Regions from separate parts of the Micromonospora sp. NPDC127501 genome, predicted to be linked through region 1. Evidence: riboswitches for the same ligand, from Rfam matches in the RefSeq annotation. Region 1 holds a riboswitch; each other region holds the start of a gene.
The links. A riboswitch is a leader RNA that binds a small molecule or an ion and turns the genes downstream of it on or off. The one in region 1 is predicted to bind cobalamin.
Positions count from the first base shown of each region.

Region 2: linked by a shared signal. The riboswitch ahead of cobN (cobaltochelatase subunit CobN) and the one ahead of ABTW72_RS04795 (ABC transporter substrate-binding protein) in region 1 are both predicted to bind cobalamin.
Region 3: linked by a shared signal. The riboswitch ahead of ABTW72_RS20305 (ribonucleoside-diphosphate reductase subunit alpha) and the one ahead of ABTW72_RS04795 (ABC transporter substrate-binding protein) in region 1 are both predicted to bind cobalamin.

Region 1 covers NZ_JBEORJ010000002.1:177,472-184,101, reverse strand. The annotation lists gene ABTW72_RS04805 (C39 family peptidase) at 1-524, opposite strand, end outside; gene ABTW72_RS04800 (M14 family metallopeptidase) at 735-2,612, shown strand; cobalamin riboswitch at 2,747-2,888, shown strand; gene ABTW72_RS04795 (ABC transporter substrate-binding protein) at 2,979-3,908, shown strand; gene ABTW72_RS04790 (FecCD family ABC transporter permease) at 4,153-5,181, shown strand; gene ABTW72_RS04785 (ABC transporter ATP-binding protein) at 5,178-5,996, shown strand; gene ABTW72_RS04780 (VOC family protein) at 6,013-6,630, opposite strand, start outside.
Region 2 covers NZ_JBEORJ010000012.1:207,290-213,919, reverse strand. The annotation lists gene ABTW72_RS25790 (magnesium chelatase subunit D family protein) at 1-1,664, opposite strand, end outside; gene cobN (cobaltochelatase subunit CobN) at 1,661-5,329, opposite strand; cobalamin riboswitch at 5,588-5,764, opposite strand; gene ABTW72_RS25780 (hypothetical protein) at 6,118-6,453, opposite strand; gene ABTW72_RS25775 (RNA polymerase sigma factor) at 6,581-6,630, shown strand, end outside.
Region 3 covers NZ_JBEORJ010000008.1:256,805-263,434, reverse strand. The annotation lists gene ABTW72_RS20310 (ribonucleotide-diphosphate reductase subunit beta) at 1-503, opposite strand, end outside; gene ABTW72_RS20305 (ribonucleoside-diphosphate reductase subunit alpha) at 569-2,890, opposite strand; cobalamin riboswitch at 3,084-3,300, opposite strand; gene ABTW72_RS20300 (enolase C-terminal domain-like protein) at 3,731-5,128, shown strand; gene ABTW72_RS20295 (FadR/GntR family transcriptional regulator) at 5,136-5,858, shown strand; gene ABTW72_RS20290 (ATP-binding cassette domain-containing protein) at 6,034-6,630, opposite strand, start outside.

The DNA of each region.
Region 1 (6,630 bases):
ATGCTGAAGGTGTCGGTCCAGATCGTCGACCAGGGGTCGCCCTGCCGGTTGACGCTGGTCCGCTTGATGTCGGTGTCGCCGGACGCCCAACGACCCAGGACGTACCACGGGGTCTGGTCGCCGCTGGTGTAGCTGCCCTGCATTTCCACCTGGATCCAGGTGCCGGCGGGGGTCTCCGCGTTCCAGGAGGCGATCAGCTCGGTGGCGTCGAACCCGACCCGGGTCACCGGCGAGGTCCAGGTGCCGTACTCCCAGGTGCGGGTGGCACCGGTGTGCGGGTCCGCGTACTCGATGGTGCCGGCCGGGCGGGCCAGGGTGACGCCCGCTCGGGCGCCGGGCACGACGCGGGTTCCGGCCCGGCTGCCCCGGTGCCAGTCGGCGGGCCCGGACCAGTCCTGGTAGGTGATCTGCTCGTCGTGGGCGGGGGCGGGCGGGTGGGCCGCCAGCGCGGGCGCGGCGCTGGTGAGCAGGGTGAGTGCGGTGACGCCGGCGAGGGCGGCCGCGCGCAGGCGGGATCTGGCCATGGGTGCTCCGCAGTGTCGAGGGGGCATCGTCGCTGGTCAGTTTTCCGCTTGGAGGGAAGTTTCGCCAGACGTTGATAGGTGGAAAATCATTGCCGCCATGATGATCCGCCTGGGATGGACAACGCAGCGATCAATGTTGATATGACCATGTGACAGGTGGTGAAGTGTCCTTCACCGAGCGGGATCTCCCGCCCATCGAGGAGGTAGTCCATGGCCCTCCGCACGCCCATCCCCCTCCGCCGTGTCCTGGTGCTCGCTGTCGTCACCGGGCTGGGCATCGTCACCGTCGCCGCCGGTCCGGTCGCCGCCCGACCGGCACCGGACCGCACCGCCGAGCAGGCCGCCGCCGGCTACCGGGTGCTCGGGCCCCGGACCCTCGCCGACCGCAACGCGGTGGCCCGCACCGGAGCCGCCATCGACTACTCCGAACACGGTGTGCTGCACATCTCGGCCACCGCGAGCGAGGCCGCCGCGATCGGCAAACTCGGCTTCCGGCTGGAACCGCTCGCCCCGCCACCCAACGCCGAGCGCGGCGCCGGCGACTTCGGCACGCAGGCCTTCCCGCCGGCCGACTCGAACTACCACGACTACGCGGAACTGACCGCCGTCGTGAACCAGGTCGTCGCCGACCACCCGGCGATCGCCCGCAAGATCAGCATCGGTTCCTCGTACGAGGGCCGCGACCTGATGGCCGTGAAGATCTCCGACAACGTCGGCACCGACGAGAACGAGCCGGAGATCCTGTTCAACTCCCAGCAGCACGCCCGTGAGCACCTGACCGTCGAGATGGCGATCTACCTGCTCAACCTCTTCACCGACAGCTACGGCAGCGACTCCCGGATCACCAACATCGTCAACGGCCGGGAGCTCTGGATCGTGCCGACGGTCAACCCGGACGGCAGCGAGTACGACATCGCCACCGGGTCGTACCGGTCCTGGCGCAAGAACCGGCAGCCCAACAGCGGCTCGTCCAACGTCGGCACCGACCTGAACCGCAACTGGTCCTACAACTGGGGATGCTGCGGCGGCTCGTCCGGCAGCACCTCGTCGGAAACCTACCGGGGGCCGTCGGCGTTCTCCGCGCCCGAGACACAGGCGCTGCGCAACTTCGTCAACGGCCGGGTGGTCGGCGGGGTGCAGCAGATCAAGGCCAACATCGACTTCCACACGTACTCGCAGCTGGTGCTCTGGCCGTACGGCTACACCACTGCGAACACCGCGACCGGGATGAACGCCGACCAGTACAACACCTTCGCCACCATCGGTCAGCAGATGGCGGCCACCAACGGCTACACCCCGGAACAGTCCAGCGACCTCTACATCACCGATGGAGACAGCCTCGACTGGATGTGGGCCACCCACAACATCTGGGCGTACACCTTCGAGATGTACCCGGGCTCGTCCGGTGGCGGCGGCTTCTACCCGCCCGATGAGGTGATCCCGGCGCAGACCTCACGCAACCGGGAGGCGGTGCTGATCCTCAGCGAGTACGCCGACTGCCCGTATCGGGCCATCGGCAAGCAGGCGCAGTACTGCGGCGGCGGTGGCGGCACCACGGTCTGGTCGGACACCTTCGAGACCGCCACCGGCTGGACCATCAACCCGGGCGGCACCGACACCGCCACCCTCGGCGCGTTCGAGCGGGGCACCGCCCAGGCGACCACGTCCTCCGGAGCCAAGCAGCTCACCCCGTACGCCGGGTCCAACGACCTGGTCACCGGCCGGCTCGCCGGCTCGGCGGCCGGTGACTACGACCTCGACGGCGGCGTGACCAGTGCCCGGTCCCCGGCGGTGACCCTGCCGTCGTCCGGCACGCTGACCCTCTCGCTCGCCTGGTACCTGGCCCACGGCTCGAACGCCTCGTCGGCGGACTACCTGCGGGTGAGCGTGGTGCACAACGGCGGCACCACGGCGCTGCTCACCCAGGCCGGCGCGGCCAGCAACCGCAACGGGACTTGGGCGGTCGCCAACCTCAACCTCACCCCGTACGCCGGCCAGTCGGTCCGCGTGCTCGTCGAGGCTGCGGACGCGTCCGGGGCCAGCCTGGTCGAGGCGGCTGTGGACAACGTCACCATCACGTCCTCCTGATCGGGTGGGGCCCCGTCCCGCCCCGGCGGGGCCCCACCACCCGTTCCGAAACCTCAGGATCTCGGACATATGCCTCCCCGCCCCGCGTGGTGCGGGTGTCCGAGGTATCGACGGCTGCCGACCAGCCCTTGATCGATCCGGCACGTCCTGGCGGTGCGCTACCGTCTTAGCGACCAGTCCGCAGCGAAGCCGGTGCGAAACCCGGCGCTGTCCCGCAACTGTGATGCCCCACCGGTAGGTGGGGACGAGCCAGGTCGCCTACGGATCGGTCGCGATACGCGCTCTCGAGGAAGGGCGCCTCGTGGGCGGGCGTACGAAAGTCCCTGTCGGCGAAGCACCACACTCCTCGACCGACAGGAGGCCCCCATGTTCAGACGTACCCCTCGGCTCTTCGCGGCGACCCTCGCGGTCACCGCGCTCGCCCTCGGCGCCTGCGCCGAGAAGGCCGACGACCAGCCGAGCGCCGGCACCGCGGCCGCCGCCTACCCGGTCACGGTCGGCGCGCTCACCCTCGACAAGCGCCCCGAGAAGATCGTCGTGCTGTCGCCCACCGCCACCGAGATGCTCTTCGCGATCGGTGCCGGCCCGCAGGTGACCGCCGTCGACGACCAGTCGAACTACCCGGCCGACGTGCCCAAGACCGACCTCTCCGCCTTCCAGCCGAACGCGGAGGCGATCGCCGGTAAGAACCCTGACCTCGTGGTGCTCTCCGACGACCGCAACAAGATCGTCGAGCAGCTCGGCAAGCTGAAGATCCCGGTGTACCAGACCCCGGCGGCGACCACGCTCGACGACTCGTACCGGCAGATCACCGAGCTGGGCACGCTGACCGGGCACGCGGACCAGGCCACCGACGTCGCCACCCGGATGAAGGACGACATCGCCAAGCTGGTCAAGGACCTGCCGCAGCGCACCGAGAAGCTCACCTACTTCCACGAGCTGGGCCCGGAGCTGTACAGCGCCACCAGCAAGACCTTCATCGGCTCGCTCTACAGTCAGGCCGGCCTGACCAACATCGCCGACCCGGCCGACGCGGACGGCAAGAACTTCGGCTACCCGCAGCTCTCCCAGGAGTTCATCGTCAAGGCCGACCCGGACTTCGTCTTCCTGGCCGATGCGAAGTGCTGCCAGCAGAACGCCGACACGGTCAAGGCCCGCAGTGGCTGGGCCGGCCTCACCGCTGTGAAGAACAACCAGGTCGTCGCCCTGGACGACGACGTCGCCTCCCGCTGGGGCCCGCGGGTCGTGGACCTGCTCCGGGTCATCATCGACGCGGTCGCCAAGGTGCCCGCGTGACCGTCGTCCGTCGGTGACCGGGCCGCGAAAGGTGTCCGATCCGGCACCAACCGGCCGGCCCGCCGAGCCGCCGCCGCCGTCTGAGCGGGCCGAGCCTCCTGCCGAGGCCCGGCCCGCCGGGCTGCCGTCCTCCGGGGGCCGACCCTCGGGCCTGCCGTCCTCCGCGGCCCGGCCCGCCGGGCTGCCGTCCTCTGCGGCCCGGCCCGCCGGGCTGGCGTCCGGGGGTCGGCCCGCCGGCCTGCGCATGCGGTGGTTGGTCGCGGGGTTGGTCGCGGTGCTCGTCGCGCTCGTCGTCGGGGTGTCGCTCGGCCCGGTGAGCCTGCCCCCGGGCAGCGTCGCCGCCGAACTGCTCAACCTGTTCCCCGGGGTGCACCTCGACAGCGGGCTGACCGAGCGTGAGATCGCGATCGTCACCGAGCTGCGCCTGCCCCGGGTGGTGCTGGGCCTGCTCGTCGGCGGTCTGCTCGCCCTCGCCGGTGGTTGCTACCAGGGCGTGTTCCGCAACCCGCTGGCCGACCCGTACCTGCTCGGCGTGGCCGCCGGCGCCGGCCTCGCGGTCACCGCGGCGATCGCCCTCGGCGGCGCCGGCCGGCAGGGCACGCTCTCCGGGTTGCCGATGACCATTCCGCTGGCCGCGTTCGCCGGTTCGCTGCTCGCCGTCACGATGACCTACGTGCTCGGGGCGGCCGGTGGGCGACGCGGATCACCGGCCATGCTGATCCTGGCCGGGGTGGCGGTCTCCGCGTTCCTCTCCGCCGGGCAGACGTACCTTCTGCAACGCCACGCCGACAGCATCCAGCCGGTCTACTCCTGGTTGCTCGGCCGGCTGGCCACCGCCGGTTGGCACGACGTGCTGCTGGTGCTGCCGTACGCCGCGTTGACCACTGTGGTGGTGCTGCTGCACCGCCGCGAGCTGGACGTCCTCGCGGTCGGTGACGACGAGGCGAGAAGCCTGGGCCTGCACCCGCAGCGCACCCGGTACCTGTTGATCGCCGCCGCCTCGCTGGGCACCGCGGCGGCGGTCTCCGCGACCGGCCTGATCGGCTTCGTCGGCATCATCGTGCCGCACACCGTCCGGCTGCTCGCCGGGTCCAGCTACCGGGTGATCCTGCCGATGTCACTGCTGTTCGGCGGCGCGTTCCTGGCGCTGACCGACGTGGTGGCCCGCACCGTCGCCGCTCCGTCCGAGCTGCCGATCGGAGTGGTGACCGCCCTGCTGGGCGGCCCGTTCTTCGTCCTCGTGCTGCGGACCGCCCGGCGAGTGCTCACGTGAGCCGCGAACCCGCCAGCCGCGAACCCGCCACCGGCACGCCGGCCGTCGAGGTGCGCGGGCTGCACGTCGCCCTCGGTGGCACGCCGATCCTGACCGGCGTCGACCTCACCGTCGCCGTCGGCGAGTGGGTCACCGTGATCGGCCCGAACGGCGCCGGCAAATCCACCCTGTTGCGCGCCGTCGGCGGCCTGCTGCCCGCGCCGAAGGCGATCACTCTCTTCGGTACGCCGAGCGCCGCGCTGCGCCGACGGGACCGCGCCCGGATTGTGGCCACTGTGGCACAGTCCCCGGTGGTGCCGCCCGGCATGTCGGTGCTGGACTACGTGCTGCTCGGCCGCACCCCGTACATCCCGACCCTGGGCCGGGAGTCGACCGCCGACGTCGACGCCGTGCACGAGGTGCTGGGGCGGTTGGACCTCGCCGGCTTCCACCGTCGCGAACTGGCCACCCTCTCCGGCGGCGAACGGCAGCGGGTGTTCCTCGCCCGCGCGCTCGCCCAGGGCGCGACGCTGCTGCTGCTCGACGAGCCGACCAGCGCGCTCGACATCGGCCACCAGCAGGATGTGCTCGAAGTCGTCGACCAGCTACGCCGCGAACACGGCCTGACCGTCCTGGCCACGATGCACGACCTCTCCCTGGCCGGTGAGTACGCCGACCGGATGGTGATGCTCGCCGCCGGTCAGGTGGTGGCCGCCGGGACTCCGCCCGAGGTGCTGACCGAGGAGCTGCTCGCCACCCACTACCGGGCCAGCGTCCGGGTGGTCCCCGGCGCCCACGGCCCGTTGGTGGTCCCCGTCCGCCCCACCCGTCCCTGAGCACGCAGGCTCTGGGTCATGGGCCCAGGTCGATGACGGAGAAGAGGGCGCCCTGGGGGTCGCGCAGGGCGGCGAAGCGGCCCGCCGGGATGTCGCGGGGCGGGACCAGGATCGTTCCGCCCAGTTCGGCGGCGCGGGCCGCGGCGGCGTCCGCGTCGGCCACCGCGAAGTACACCGTCCAGTACGCGGGCAGGTCGGCCGGGAAGTCGTCGGCCAGCGGCGGCATCATCCCGGCGACGATCTGCGTTCCGAGCCGCCACCCGGTGTACGTCATGGCGCCCACCGCCTGGTCGTCGGGCTGCCAGCCGAACACCAGCTCGTAGAAGACCTTCGCGCCCTCGGGGTCGGGGGTGACCAGTTCGTTCCAGCTCATCGCGCCCGGCACGTTGAACACCTCGGCACCGGCCATGGCCAGCGGCTGCCAGACGCTGAACGTGGCGCCGGCCGGGTCGGCGAAGACCGCCATCCACCCCCGGTCGAAGACCTCGAACGGGGGTACGACGACCTGCCCGCCGGCCCGTTCGACCCGGCCGGCGACCAGTTCGGCGTCGTCGGTGGCGAGGTACGTCGACCAGATCGGGACCTGGTCCGGGATCGCGGGCGGGCCGGCGCCGGCCACCGGCTTGCCGTCGAG
Region 2 (6,630 bases), on a different contig from region 1:
GCCTCGCGCAGGTCGTCCCTGCGCAGCCGCAGCGGACCGGTGAGCCGGCCACGGGCCGCCTGGTGCGGCGCGGCGGCGCGGATCGTCGCCGGCAGGTGCAGTGCGCCGACCCGACCCGCCGGCACCCGGGCGCCGGTGGTGCGGCCCCGCCCGGTGCGGGCCCGCGACCGTCGGCCCGGCACCCCGTCACCCAGGCCGGGCGCGGTGAGCACCCGCGCCTTCAGTCCACCCCGGGGTACGGCCACCGGCTGGGACTCCCCGCCGCCGGTCGGGTCGTCGGCACCGGTTGCCGACTGACGGCCACCGCGCGGGCGCGAGTTCTGGCCGTCGTCGTCGCCCCGGTCGCCCGGCTGGCTCTGCGGCCAGCCGTCGGTGCCGTCCGGGCCGTCGGTGCGCCCGTCCGGGCCGGCGTCGTTCCGCGCCGCCGAGTGCCCGGCCGACCCGGGTCCACAGTGGTCGGCGCCGTCGCCACCGTCGTCGCCGCCCTGCGGACCGTCGCCACTCGGGCCGCCACCGGCCGGGCCGCCCCCGCTCGGGCCGCCCCCGTTCGGGCCGCCGCCGCCACCGGCCGGGCCACCGCCCCGCGGGCCGCCGTCCGGGCCACGGTCGTCCGGGCCGGCGTCGTCCGGGTCGTCGGGGTGGGCGTCCTGGGCGCGCTGCAACGCCTCGTCGAGGCGCTTCTCGTCCAGCCCGGGGGTGTCGAACGGGTCGCGGCGGCGGCGGTGCGGCAGGGCCAGCCGGGCGGCCACCCGGACGTCGTCGATGGTGACCCGGTCCCGGCCGTGCCAGGCGGCGTGGGCGAGGGCGGTCCGGGCGGTGACGATGTCGGCCCGCATCCCGTCCACGTCGAACGCCGCACACACCTCGGCGATCTGCCGCAACGCGGCGTCCGGCAGTCGTACCCCGGGAAGTCGGCGGCGGGCGGCGGCCACCTGGCCGGCGATCTCCGCGTCGGCGTCGGCCCAGCGGGCGGCGAAGCCGACCGGGTCCGCGTCGGCGGCCAGCCGGCGGCGGACCACCTCGACCCGGATCTCCGGGTCCCGGCTGGCGCCCACCTCCACGGTGAGTCCGAACCGGTCGAGCAGCTGTGGGCGCAGCTCCCCCTCCTCCGGGTTCATCGTGCCGACCAGCAGGAACCGGGCCGCGTGGCTGACCGAGACGCCCTCCCGCTCGACGTGGCTGCGGCCCATCGCCGCCGCGTCGAGCAGCAGGTCGACGAGGTGGTCGTGCAGCAGGTTGACCTCGTCGACGTAGAGCACACCCCGGTGCGCGGCGGCGAGCAGGCCCGGCTCGAAGGCGCGTACGCCCTCGCCGATCGCCTTCTCCAGATCCAGTGCGCCGACCACCCGGTCCTCGGCGGCGCCCACCGGCAGCTCGACGAGGCGGGCCGGACGGGTCTCGGCGGCGGCGTCGGCCGGGTGCGGGCCGTCCGGGCAGGCCGGGTCGGGCTCGGCCGGGTCACAGCCGAACCGGCAGCCGGCCACCCGACGCACCGGGGGCAGCAGCGCGGCGAGGGCCCGCACGGCGGTGGACTTGGCGGTCCCCTTCTCACCCCGGACCAGCACCCCGCCGATCGCCGGGGAGACCGCGTTGAGCAGCAACGCCAGCCGCATGTCGGCCATGCCGAGCACCGCACTGAACGGATAGGTCGTGGTCACGGTCATGCCCGGTCCTCCAGGTCGCCCTCGCTGGCCAGGTACGTGTCGCGCAGCCGGTCGAGGGTGGCCGGCTCCGGCTTGGCCCACAGCCCCCGGTCGGCGGCCTCCAACAGCCGCTCGGTGATGCCGCGCAACGCCCACGGGTTGGACTGCTCCAGGAACTCCCGGGTCGTCTCGTCGAAGAGGTACGCGGCGGCCAGGTGCTCGTACATCCAGTCGTCGACCACACCGGCGGTGGCGTCGTAGCCGAACAGGTAGTCCACGGTGGCCGCCAGCTCGAACGCGCCCTTGTAGCCGTGCCGGCGCATCGCGGCGATCCACTTCGGGTTGACCACCCGGGCCCGGAACACCCGCCGGGTCTCCTCGCCCAGCGTGCGGGTGCGCACGTCGTGCGGCATCGCCGAGTCACCCACGTACGCCTGCGGTGACGTGCCGGTGAGGTGGCGGACCATCGCCACCATCCCGCCGTGGTACTGGAAGTAGTCGTCGGAGTCGACGATGTCGTGCTCGCGGGTGTCCTGGTTCTTCACCGCCACCGCGATCCGGGCGAACGAGCGCTCCATGTCGGCGCGCGCCTCCCGCCCGTCCAGGCCCCGGCCGTACGCGTAGCCGCCCCACACCGCGTACACCTCGGCCAGGTCGGCGTCGCTGCGCCAGGTCCGGGCGTCGATCAGGGGCAGCAGCCCAGCGCCGTAGGCGCCGGGCTTGGAGCCGAAGATCCGGGCGGTGGCCCGCCGCTCGTCGCCGTGCTCGGCGAGGTCGACGGCGACGTGCGCCCGCAGGTAGTTCTCCTCGTCCGGCTCGTCCAGGGCGGCGACCCGCCGGACGGCGTCGTCGAGCAGCGCCACCACGTGCGGAAACGCGTCGCGGAAGAACCCGGAGATGCGCACTGTGACGTCGACACGCGGGCGGCCCAGCTCGGCGGTCGGCACCACCTCGACGCCGGTGACCCGCCGGGACCGGTCGTCCCAGACCGGCCGGCAGCCCAGCAGCGCGAGCACCTCGGCGATGTCGTCGCCCTGGGTTCGCATCGCGCTGGTGCCCCACACTGTCAACCCCACCGAGCGGGGGTACGTCCCGGTGTCGGCGAGGTGCCGGGCCAGCAGCGAGTCGGCGAGGGCCACCCCGACGTCCCAGGCGTTGCGGCTGGGGATGGCCTTCGGGTCGACGGAGTAGAAGTTGCGGCCGGTGGGCAGCACGTTGACCAGGCCCCGGGTGGGTGAGCCGGAAGGGCCGGGCGGCACGAACCTCCCGTCCAGCGCCCCGAGGGTGTTGGTCAGCTCGTCCGTGGTGCGGTCCAGTCGGGGCACCAGCTCGGTGGCGGCGAAGTGCAGCACCGCGGCGACGTCCGGCATCGACCGACCGGTCACCTCCGTCACCACGGCGTCAACCGTGTCCACCGCCCAGTCCAGGGTCTCCATGCCCACGACCAGCCGCCGCGCGAGGGCCTCGATGAGGTCGATCGCGTCGGCGGCGGTGCCGGCCGGCCCGTCCACCACGTCGGTCAGCGCGGCAGGCAGCGCCAGTCGCTGTCCCGGCGACGCGAGCAACTCCTGCTCGTCGAGGGAGTACGCGACGGCCAGGGCCTGTCGCAGGCCGGGCAGGGCCCGGGCGCCGCCCCAGATCTGCGGGGCGCGCAGTACCGCGAGGACCAGGTTGACCCGGGGCTCGCCGGTGGGCGCGTCGGCGAGGATGTGCAGCCCGTCGCGGATCTGCACGTCCTTGACCTCGCACAGGTACCCGTCGAGGTGCAGCACGAAGTCGTCGAAGTCGTCCGCGTCGGGCATCGCCTCGGCGTGCAGGTCGTGGTGCAGCTCGGCGGCGCGCACCAGGTCCCAGATCTGGGCCCGCACGGTCGGCACCTTGGCCGGGTCGAGGGCCTGCACTGTCGCGTACTCGTCGAGCAGTTGTTCCAGCTTGGCCAGGTCGCCGTAGGTCTCGGCGCGGGCCATCGGCGGGACCAGATGGTCGACGACCACGGCGTGCGCCCGCCGCTTGGCCTGGGTGCCCTCGCCGGGGTCGTTGACGATGAACGGGTACACCAGCGGCAGGTCGCCGAGGACCGCGTCGGGTGCGCAGTCGGCGGCCAGGCCGAGGCCCTTGCCGGGCAGCCACTCCAGGGTGCCGTGCTTACCGAGGTGCACCACGGCGTCCGCGCCGAAACCGCCGTCCGCGACCGGCGCGGTCAACCAGCGGTACGCGGCCAGGTAGTGGTGGCTGGGCGGCAGGTCCGGGTCGTGGTAGATGGCGATCGGGTTCTCCCCGAAGCCGCGGGGCGGCTGGATCAGCAGCACCACGTTGCCGAAGCGCAGCCCGGCGAGCACGATGTCGCCGCCCTCGGTGTACAGCTCGCCCGGCGGCTCACCCCAGTGCTCCCGCATCCGCTCGCGCAGCTCGGCCGGGACCTCGTCGAACCAGCGCCGGTACGTCGGTCCCGGAATCCGGGCCTCGGCGGCGGCCAACTGGTCCGGGGTGAGCCACTCCACGTCGTGACCACCGGCGGCGATCAGCGCGTGGATCAGCGCGTCGCCGTCGTCGGGCGGTGGCGTGTCACCCAGGTCGTAGCCGGCCTCGGTCAGCGCGGCGAACAGCCGGACCGCCGAGGCCGGGGTGTCCAACCCGACGGCGTTGCCGACCCGGGAGTGCTTGGTGGGGTACGAGCTGAGCACGACGGCGACCCGCTTGTCGGCGTGCGGCACGTACCGCAGTCGGGCGTGGCGCACCGCGATCCCGGCGACCCGGGCGGCCCGCTCGGGATCGGCGGCGTAGACCGAGAGCCCGTCGGCGTCGATCTGCTTGAACGAGAACGGCACGGTGACGATCCGGCCGTCGAACTCGGGGATGGCCACCTGCATGGCGGCGTCCAGTGGGGACAGGCCGGCGTCGCTGTCGGCCCACTGCGCGCGGGTGCTGGTGAGGCAGAGCGCCTGGATGACCGGCACGTCCAGGGCGGCCAGGGCACCGACGTCCCAGGCGTCCTCGTCGCCGCCACCGGAGGCGTCCGCGGCGACCGCGCCGCCGGCCGCGAGCACCGTGACCAGCAGCGCGTCACAGCGGGCGAAGAGCCCGAGCGGGCCGGCGCCCGCGGTCAGCCCCCGCAGCGAGCCGCAGAAGATCGGTAGCGGGTTGGCTCCGGCTTTGTGGACCGCGTCCGCGAGCACGTCGACGAAGTCGGTGTTGCCGGCGAGGGCGTGCGCCCGGTAGAAGACGATTCCCACTGTGGGCCGGTCCGGGTCGGCGGGGTGTTCGCCGTGCACGCCGTACGCCGGGGTGGGCGCGGGTGCGGCGAACCCCTCGCCGGTGAGCAGCACCGTGTCGCAGAGGAACCGGGCCAACTGTCCGAGGTTGTCCGGGCCGCCTTCCACCAGGTACGCCAGCGCCTGGGTGACGACCCCGGACGGCACGGTGGAGATGGCCATCAGCTCCGCGTCGGGCAGCGCCTCGCCGCCGAGCACGACCGTCGGCACGCCGGTGGCGAGCACCGCGGCGAGGCCGTCCGGCCACGCCTGCCGACCGCCGAGCAGGCGTACGACGACGAGGGCGACCCCGTCGAGCAGGGCGGGCACCTCCTCGACGGCGACCCGGGCGGGGTTGGCCAACCGGTAGTCGGCGCCGCTGGCGCGGGCGGCCAGCAGGTCGGTGTCGGCGGTGGACAGCAGCAGGATGCGCACGGCAGGCTCCGGAAAATGACGCCCTGGGCCCTCACGGGGGCGACCGGGGCGATGCGGGTGGGTACGGCGTCAGCCGGTACGACGGCCCGAGCGAACCGGGCACCGATGCAGGCGTCGGGGCCGGTCAGCGCCGGGCGATCAGCTCAGCGGTGCCGGTGGCCGGTGTCCTTGGAATGCACTGCCTGGAGCGCTATACGACGATAATCGTCGATGAATGAGACGCCGTGCGTCATCGGGTCCTCCTCGGGTGTCCACGCCCTGGGGTACGTCCCGACGGCCGAAGTATCCTGGCTTCCGGATCGACGCTCTCCCCCGGCCTTCCAACCGCAGACACACGGCCGTGACTCACGAGGGGGGATCGCTCCCCGGTGACAGTGGCGGGACCGCGTCGGATTCGCACCGACTTCCTTCACTGCCGTCAGGCCGCGAATGCTGCCACACCGCCGCGCCGCCGGTCAACGCGGACCCCACCCCCACCCGACCACGCTCACCACATTGACCTGCGGAAATATCGGCGCGCGGGGGATGCATCTCGCCGCAATGGCGGGCTGGGCGAACTGGTTGATCGGCCCTGCGGACTGGCCCGTGGCAGGGGGCGGAGTGTTCACGCGGCCCCTTTGGAGCTGATGTCGTAGACGATTCAGCCGCCTCGGCTCCCGGTCCGCGCATCGGCTTCAGGTCCGGCCGTACGGCGATATCGCCAACGATTCAGCTCCAAAGGCGCCGAACGACACATGCCCGGGACCGAACACGCCACGCGCGACGACCGACACCGGTCGACGCCCCGATCAGCGGGCGTGGCGTTCCGGGTGGGCCCGGCTCCAGGTCCGCATCCGTTCCGGGTAGCCGGTGCGCGCCGCCTCGTACAGCGGCACCGCGTGCTTGCGGGCGATGGCCCCGGCCGCGCGGGGCGTTCCGGTACGGCGGCGGATCCACTCGCCGTCGTGGGCGATCGCCACCACCGTGGTGTCGGTCGCGGTGGTCTCCGGTTCCAGGTAGAACTCCACCCCGCGACGGGTGGCGACGAACGCCTCCAGCGCCGCGAGGTCGTCGCGGGTCGCCTCCCGGTCCAGCTTCGTCGGGGTCGCCTCGGCACCCCGTGACCGGCGGTTGAACCAGCTCATGCCCGCCCCTCTCCTCGACGTCCCTCCAGTGCAGCACCGGTTCCTGGCAATACGCTGCACGCCGGATGGGAGAGAGCTGACCTGCGTCGGGAAATCCCTGTGGAACCCGCAGCGGGTGGGCGGTGTCATGAGTGTGATCCGAACGGAGGCTCCCCTGGACGACGAGGCGCTCGTCAC
Region 3 (6,630 bases), on a different contig from region 1:
AAGCAGATCAGGTTGAGCAGGAACGTGCGCCGGTCCTCGCGGGACCGCAGCTCCCGCAGGTCGTTCAGGGAGTCGATCCACCGGAAGCAGAATTCGGCCTTACGACGGATCGAGGGGATGTTCTCGATGGCCGCGAAGGCCTCGAAGCGCTCCGTCTCGTCGGGCACGTACGTGTCGAGCAGGTTGAGATAGAACTGGACGTGCACGGCCTCCTCGAACAGCTGGCGGGACAGGTAGAGGCGACCCTCCGGGCTGTTGACGTGCTGGTAGAGGTTGAGCACCAGGTTGTTGGCGACGATCGTGTCACCGGTGGCGAAGAACGCCACCAGGCGGCTGACCAGGTGCCGTTCGGCCGGCGACAGCTTGTCCAGGTCGGCGAGGTCGGCGTGCAGGTCGACCTCCTCGACCGTCCAGGTGTTGCGGATCGCGTCGCGGAACCGGTCGAAGAAGTGCGGGTAGCGCATCGGGCGGAGAGTCAGGTCCATCCCGGGGTCGAGCAGCATGTGCGTGGTCCTCGTGTCGGTGGTGCTGGCGTCGGTGGTGCTGGCGTCGGTGGTGTCGGCGGAGATCACTGGCAGGCCTCGCACGACTCGGGGTTCTCCAGCGAGCAGGCCAGCGCCTCCGCGTCGACGACGACGGCGGGTGCGACAGCGCTGACGGTGGCCTGCTGGATCCGCGTCGCGGGGCGCGAGCGCAGGTAGTAGGTGGTCTTCAGCCCGGCCTTCCAGGCGTACAGGTACATCGAGGAGAGCTTGCCGATGGTCGGCGCGGCCAGGAACAGGTTCAGCGACTGGGACTGGTCGATGAACGGGGCGCGGGCGGCGGCCAGGTCGATCAGCGCCCGCTGCGGCAGCTCCCACGCGGTGCGGAACAACTCCCGTACGCCGGCCGGCAGCTCGGCGATGTCCTGCACCGACCCCTCCGCCCGCTTGATCGCCGAACGGATCCGCTCGGTCCACAGACCGCGGGCCTTCAGCTCGCGTACCAGAGCGGTGTTGACCTGGAGGAACTCCCCCGACAGGGTCTCGCGCTTGAACAGGTTGGACACCTGCGGCTCGATGCACTCGTAGCACCCGGCGATCGAGGCGATGGTCGCGGTCGGCGCGACCGCGACGAGCAGCGAGTTGCGCAGCCCGTACGCCTCGACCCGCTGGCGCAGCGCCTCCCACCGCGCGGTCTGCGTACCCTCGACACCCCACAGGTCGGGCTGGAGCTGGCCCCGCGCGGCCCGGGTCTGCGGGTACGCCGGATGCGCGCCGAAGTCGCGCGCCAGGTCGGCGGAGGTCTCCAGCGCGGTCAGGTACAGCTCCTCGCTGATCCGGGTGGACAGCTCCCGCGCGGCCGGCGAGTCGAACGGCAGCCGCAGCGCGAAGAAGACGTCCTGTAGGCCCATCAGCCCGAGTCCGACCGGTCGCCAGCGGGGGTTGCTCGCCGCCGCCTGCGCTGTCGGGTAGTAGTTGATGTCGATGACCCGGTCGAGGAAGGTCACCGCGGTCCGCACCGTGGCGCGCAGCCGCTCCCAGTCGACGCCGCCGTCGGTGAGGTGGGCGGCGAGGTTCACCGATCCGAGGTTGCACACGGCGGTCTCGGTGTCACTGGACACCTCGACGATCTCGGTGCAGAGGTTCGACAGGTGCACCACGTTGCCCGGCTCGGCGGTCTGGTTGCAGAGCCGGTTGGCGGCGTCCTTGAAGGTCATCCAGCCGTTGCCGGTCTGGGCGAGGGTCCGCATCATCTTCCCGTACAGCTCCCGTGCCGGGACCTGCCGCACGTAGCGTTCCTGTGCCTCGGCCTCCCGGTACGCGGCGTCGAACCGCTCCCCCCACAGGTCGGGCAGCTCGGGCACCTCGTGCGGGTCGAACAGCGACCACAGCTCGTCGGCCTCGACCCGGCGCATGAACTCGTCCGGGATCCAGTTGGCCAGGTTGAGGTTGTGGGTACGTCGGGCGTCCTCGCCGGTGTTGTCCCGCAGTTGCAGGAACTCCTCGATGTCCGGGTGCCACGGCTCCAGATAGACGCAGGCCGCGCCCTTGCGCCGGCCACCCTGGTTCACCGCGGCGACGCTCGCGTCCAGCGTGCGCAGCCACGGCACGATCCCGTTGGACTGCCCGTTGGTGCCCCGGATCAGCGCTCCGCGGGAGCGGACCCGGGAGTACGCGATGCCGATGCCACCGGCGAACTTGGACAGGTTGGCGACCTGGGCGTACCGCTGGTAGATCGAGTCCAGCTCGTCGAGCGGGGAGTCGACCAGGTAGCAGGAGGACATCTGGGTGTGCCGGGTGCCGGAGTTGAACAAGGTCGGTGAGCTGGGCAGGTAGGCCAGGCTGGACATCAGCCGGTAGAAGTCGACCGCCTCGTCGGCCGTCCGGGAGAGCCCGCAGGCCACCCGCAGCAGCCAGTACTGCGGGGTCTCCAGCACGAGTCGGCTGGTGGGGTGGCGCAGCAGGTAGCGGTCGTACACGGTGCGCAGGCCGAAGTACTCGAACCGGCGGTCGCCGTTCGGGTCGATGACGTGGTCGAGGGTCGCGGCGTGTGCGGCGACGAACGCGGCGGTGTCGTCACCGATCAGGCCCTCGGCGTGGCCGACCCGGATCGCCGCGCTGAACGAGGTGACGCCCTGTCGACGCACCTCCTTGTCGACGTAGCCGGCCAGCAGCCGCGCGGCGAGGCGCGAGTACTGCGGCTCCTCACCGATCATCTCGGCGGCGGTCTGGATGGACAGCCGGTCCAGTTCGGCGGTGGTCGCGCCGTCGTAGAGGCCGCTGATGGTGCGGGTGGCCACCCGCATCGGGTCCACGTCGGTCAGGTCGTCGGCCCACCGCTCGACCGCTCGGACGATCTTGTTCACGTCCACGGGTTCGGTGCCGCCGTCGCGCTTGCGGACCTGCATCGGCGTGCGCCGCACTGTCGCGTCGCCGCTGGCCGGGACTACCTCGGTGACTGTCACCACTCGCTCCTCGGAGTTCGAGACCTGGTGGCCCGGACGCGAGGAGACAGACACCGACGGACGCCACGCCAGCCCGGCGTGGGGTCAGGTGGCGTCAGCCGTCCCACGCGGCCTCGGACCGCCGCCCACCCGGGTGCGGGTACGCGGCGCGCTGGCAGGTCTTCGGACTCGCGGGCACGACCGGTGTCGCCGGTCTCCTACTGGCCGTCGCTTCCCAGGCCGATCGGTGGCCCAGTGCTGTTGACGGCGGTCGTTCCCACTCACCGCTGCGGGACAGTCCCGGATTTCCACCGGGTTCCCTGTTGCCTCGACCACCCTGGATGAGCGGCCGAACCAGCTGCGCTCGACACCATATATAGGGACGCAGTCGTTGTCACACCCCACATGTCGGTCTCGGGCGTGTCGGCACCGTCTCGGTGACCACCGTCACCACCCCGGCCGACCACGCCACGCAGACCGACGCCGGGCACCGGAGACGGGCTCTCCGCGTCGGTGTCGACAGTCGACAAAGATGTGACATATCGAGGCCATGGCGGCGCAGGCTCGCACCAATAGGCTCCCGTCAATGCTCCGAAGGGGGCGGAACATCCGATCTCCACGGACCGCCACCCGCGTCATCGCCGCCCGCCAACCGGCACGATGGACGGCAAGGCGGATCAACCCGGCAGGGCAAACATCATATGTCTGTGGGCCTGCGGTGATCGACATCGTTGACGCGCTGGAGCGGCCCTCCGTATACTCCCAGTGATCATCTGATCTTTAGCCTAGCCGGGCGAGGAGCGCATGCCGCAGATCACTGCCGTCACCGTCGAAGACGTCCGCTTCCCCACCTCCCTGACCGCTGACGGGTCAGACGCCATGAACAAGGACGGCGACTACTCGGCGGCCTACGTCGTCCTGCACACCGACGGCGTCGACGGCGTGGGCGCGCCTCTCGCGGGTCACGGCCTGACCTTCACGATCGGTCGAGGCAACGACATCGTCGCGGCGGCGGCAGTCCACCAGGCACAGCTTCTGGTGGGCCTGGACGTGGCGACGATGGCAGCGGACATGGGCGCGGTCTACCGCCTCCTCACCTCCGACTCCCAACTGCGCTGGCTCGGTCCGGAGAAGGGCGTCGTCCACCTGTCCCTGGCGGCCGTGTTGAACGCGTCGTGGGACCTGGTCGCCCGGCTCGCCGACAAGCCTCTGTGGCGGCTGCTCGTCGACATGTCCCCCGAGCAACTCGTCGACATCGCGGACCTGCGCTACCTGTCCGACGCGCTGACCCGGGACGAGGCACTGGCCATCCTGCGGGCCAAGGAGGGCACGAAGGCCGCCCGTCTCGCCGAGCTCGACCGGACCGGCTACCCCGCCTACACCACCTCGGCGGGTTGGCTCGGCTACGGCGACGACAAGCTGCGCCGGCTGTGTCAGGAAGCGGTGGACACCGGCTACGGCTACGTCAAGCTCAAGGTGGGCGCCAACCTCGACGACGACATCCGCCGATGCGCGATCGCGCGGGAGATCCTCGGGCCGGATCGCAACCTGATGATCGACGCCAACCAGGTGTGGGACGTCGGCCAGGCCATCGAGTGGGTCACCGCCCTCGCCCAGTTCAAGCCACTGTGGATCGAGGAGCCGACCAGCCCCGACGACATCCTGGGTCACGCGGCCGTCCGCCGCGCCGTCGCTCCGATCGGCGTCGCCACCGGCGAACACTGCCACAACCGGGTGATGTTCAAGCAGCTGTTCCAGGCCGAGGCCATCGACTTCTGCCAGCTGGACACCGGCCGGTTGGCCAGCATCAACGAGATCGTCGCCGTGCTGCTGCTCGCCGCGAAGTTCGACGTCCCGGTGTGCCCGCACGCCGGCGGTGTCGGGCTGTGCGAGATGGTCCAACACGTGTCGGTGCTCGACTACGTCGCGATCTCGGGGGACCTCACCAACCGTGTCACCGAGTTCGTCGACCACCTGCACGAGCACTTCACCGATCCCTGCATCATCCGGGACACCGGTTCCGGCAGCGGATACGTCCTGCCCAGCCAACCCGGCTACTCCACCCGGATGCGTCAGGAGTCGGTCGCGCTCTACCGGTTTCCCGACGGCCACTACTGGGCGGCGACAGACCCGACTACCGTGTCATCTCCGGAGGCGGCGTACGTGATCGCGGGTGGGAAGGCCACCCCCGCCGGCCGCTAGGGGGATCATGTCTCGCACTGACGAAGTGGTCAACGGCATCAAGCGGATGATCCTCGAAGGGCAGTTCAGGCCCGGGGACCGGTTGCCCATCGAGAAGGACCTCGCCGAGCAGCTCGGTGTCTCGCGCGGGTCCCTGCGCGAGGGGATGTCGGCCCTGTCGATCCTCGGCATCGTCAACATCCGCCAGGGCGACGGCACCTACGTCACCAACCTCGACGCGCCACAACTGCTGGCCCCGATGGGTTTCGTGGTGGACTTCCAGGGCCAGGGCGACCCGCGGCACATCCACACCGTTCGCCGTCTGCTGGAGTGCGAGGCCGCCTGCCTGGCGGCGACCAGGATCACCGACGAGGCCCTGGCCCAGGCGGGTGACCTGCTCGACGAGGCGGCCCGGTTGATCGGCCAGTCACCGCCGGACCACGAGCGGATCATGGAGATCGACATCGCCTTCCACCGGATCATCGCGGTGCACGCCGAGAATCCGGTGCTGGTCGGCCTGATCGAAGCCTTCGCCGGGCGCACCATCCGTGGCCGGCTCTGGCGGAGTCTGCACGAGGAGGGCGCGGACCTGCGAACCCATGACGAACACGTGGCGATCCTGAAGGCCCTGGTGGCGCGCGACCCGGAGCGGGCACGCACCCGGATGGCGAACCACCTGATCGGCGTGGAGGAGTCGTTGCAGGGGTTGCCCGACGACGCCGACGCCAGCATCGAGACTGCCCGGTCGTGACGGCCGACCCTCACGACTGCACGTCGAGCAGCCCTTCGTCGTACAACGCCGCCCAGAGCTGATCCGGGACGTCGACACCGGCGACCACCACACCGACGTGGTGGGCCTGCGCGACGGGCAGCAGGTTGGTCAGCGCGCCCTGGGGGATCGCGCGCGCCCCGCTGGACGACAGCCGTCACCGCTCGTCCCGATCCACTTGGGTGCTGCCGGTCATCGCCGCGACCAGGTCGTCGGTGGTGACCTCGTCGGCGCGGAGTTGGGCGGCGCGCCGACCGAGGCGCAGGACCTCGACCCGGTCGGCGATCTCGAGCACCTGCGGCATGTTGTGGCTCACCAGCACCACCGACATGCCGGCGTCGCGGGCACGCCGGACGACGTCGAGCACCCGCCCGGTCTGGACCACACCGAGGGCCGCGGTGGGCTCGTCGAGGATGACCACGTTGGTCGCCCAGATGATGGCCCGGGCCACCGCCACGCACTGCCGCTGCCCACCGGAGAGCATCGCGATCGGGGTGGTGACCCGGGGGATCCGTACGCCGAGTTCGTCCAGGGCGGCGGCGGCGCCCTGGCGCATGGCGCGTTTGTCCAACAGCCCGAGACGGCCGAGCGGTCCGGAGCGGAGGATCTCCCGGCCGAGGTACAGGTTGGCGGCCACGCTGAGGTCGTCGGCGACGGCGAGGTCCTGGTAGACCGTCTCCACCCCCGCCCGTCGGGCATCGACCGGAGTGGAGAACTGGACCGGACGACCGCCGACCCGGATCTCGCCCTCGTC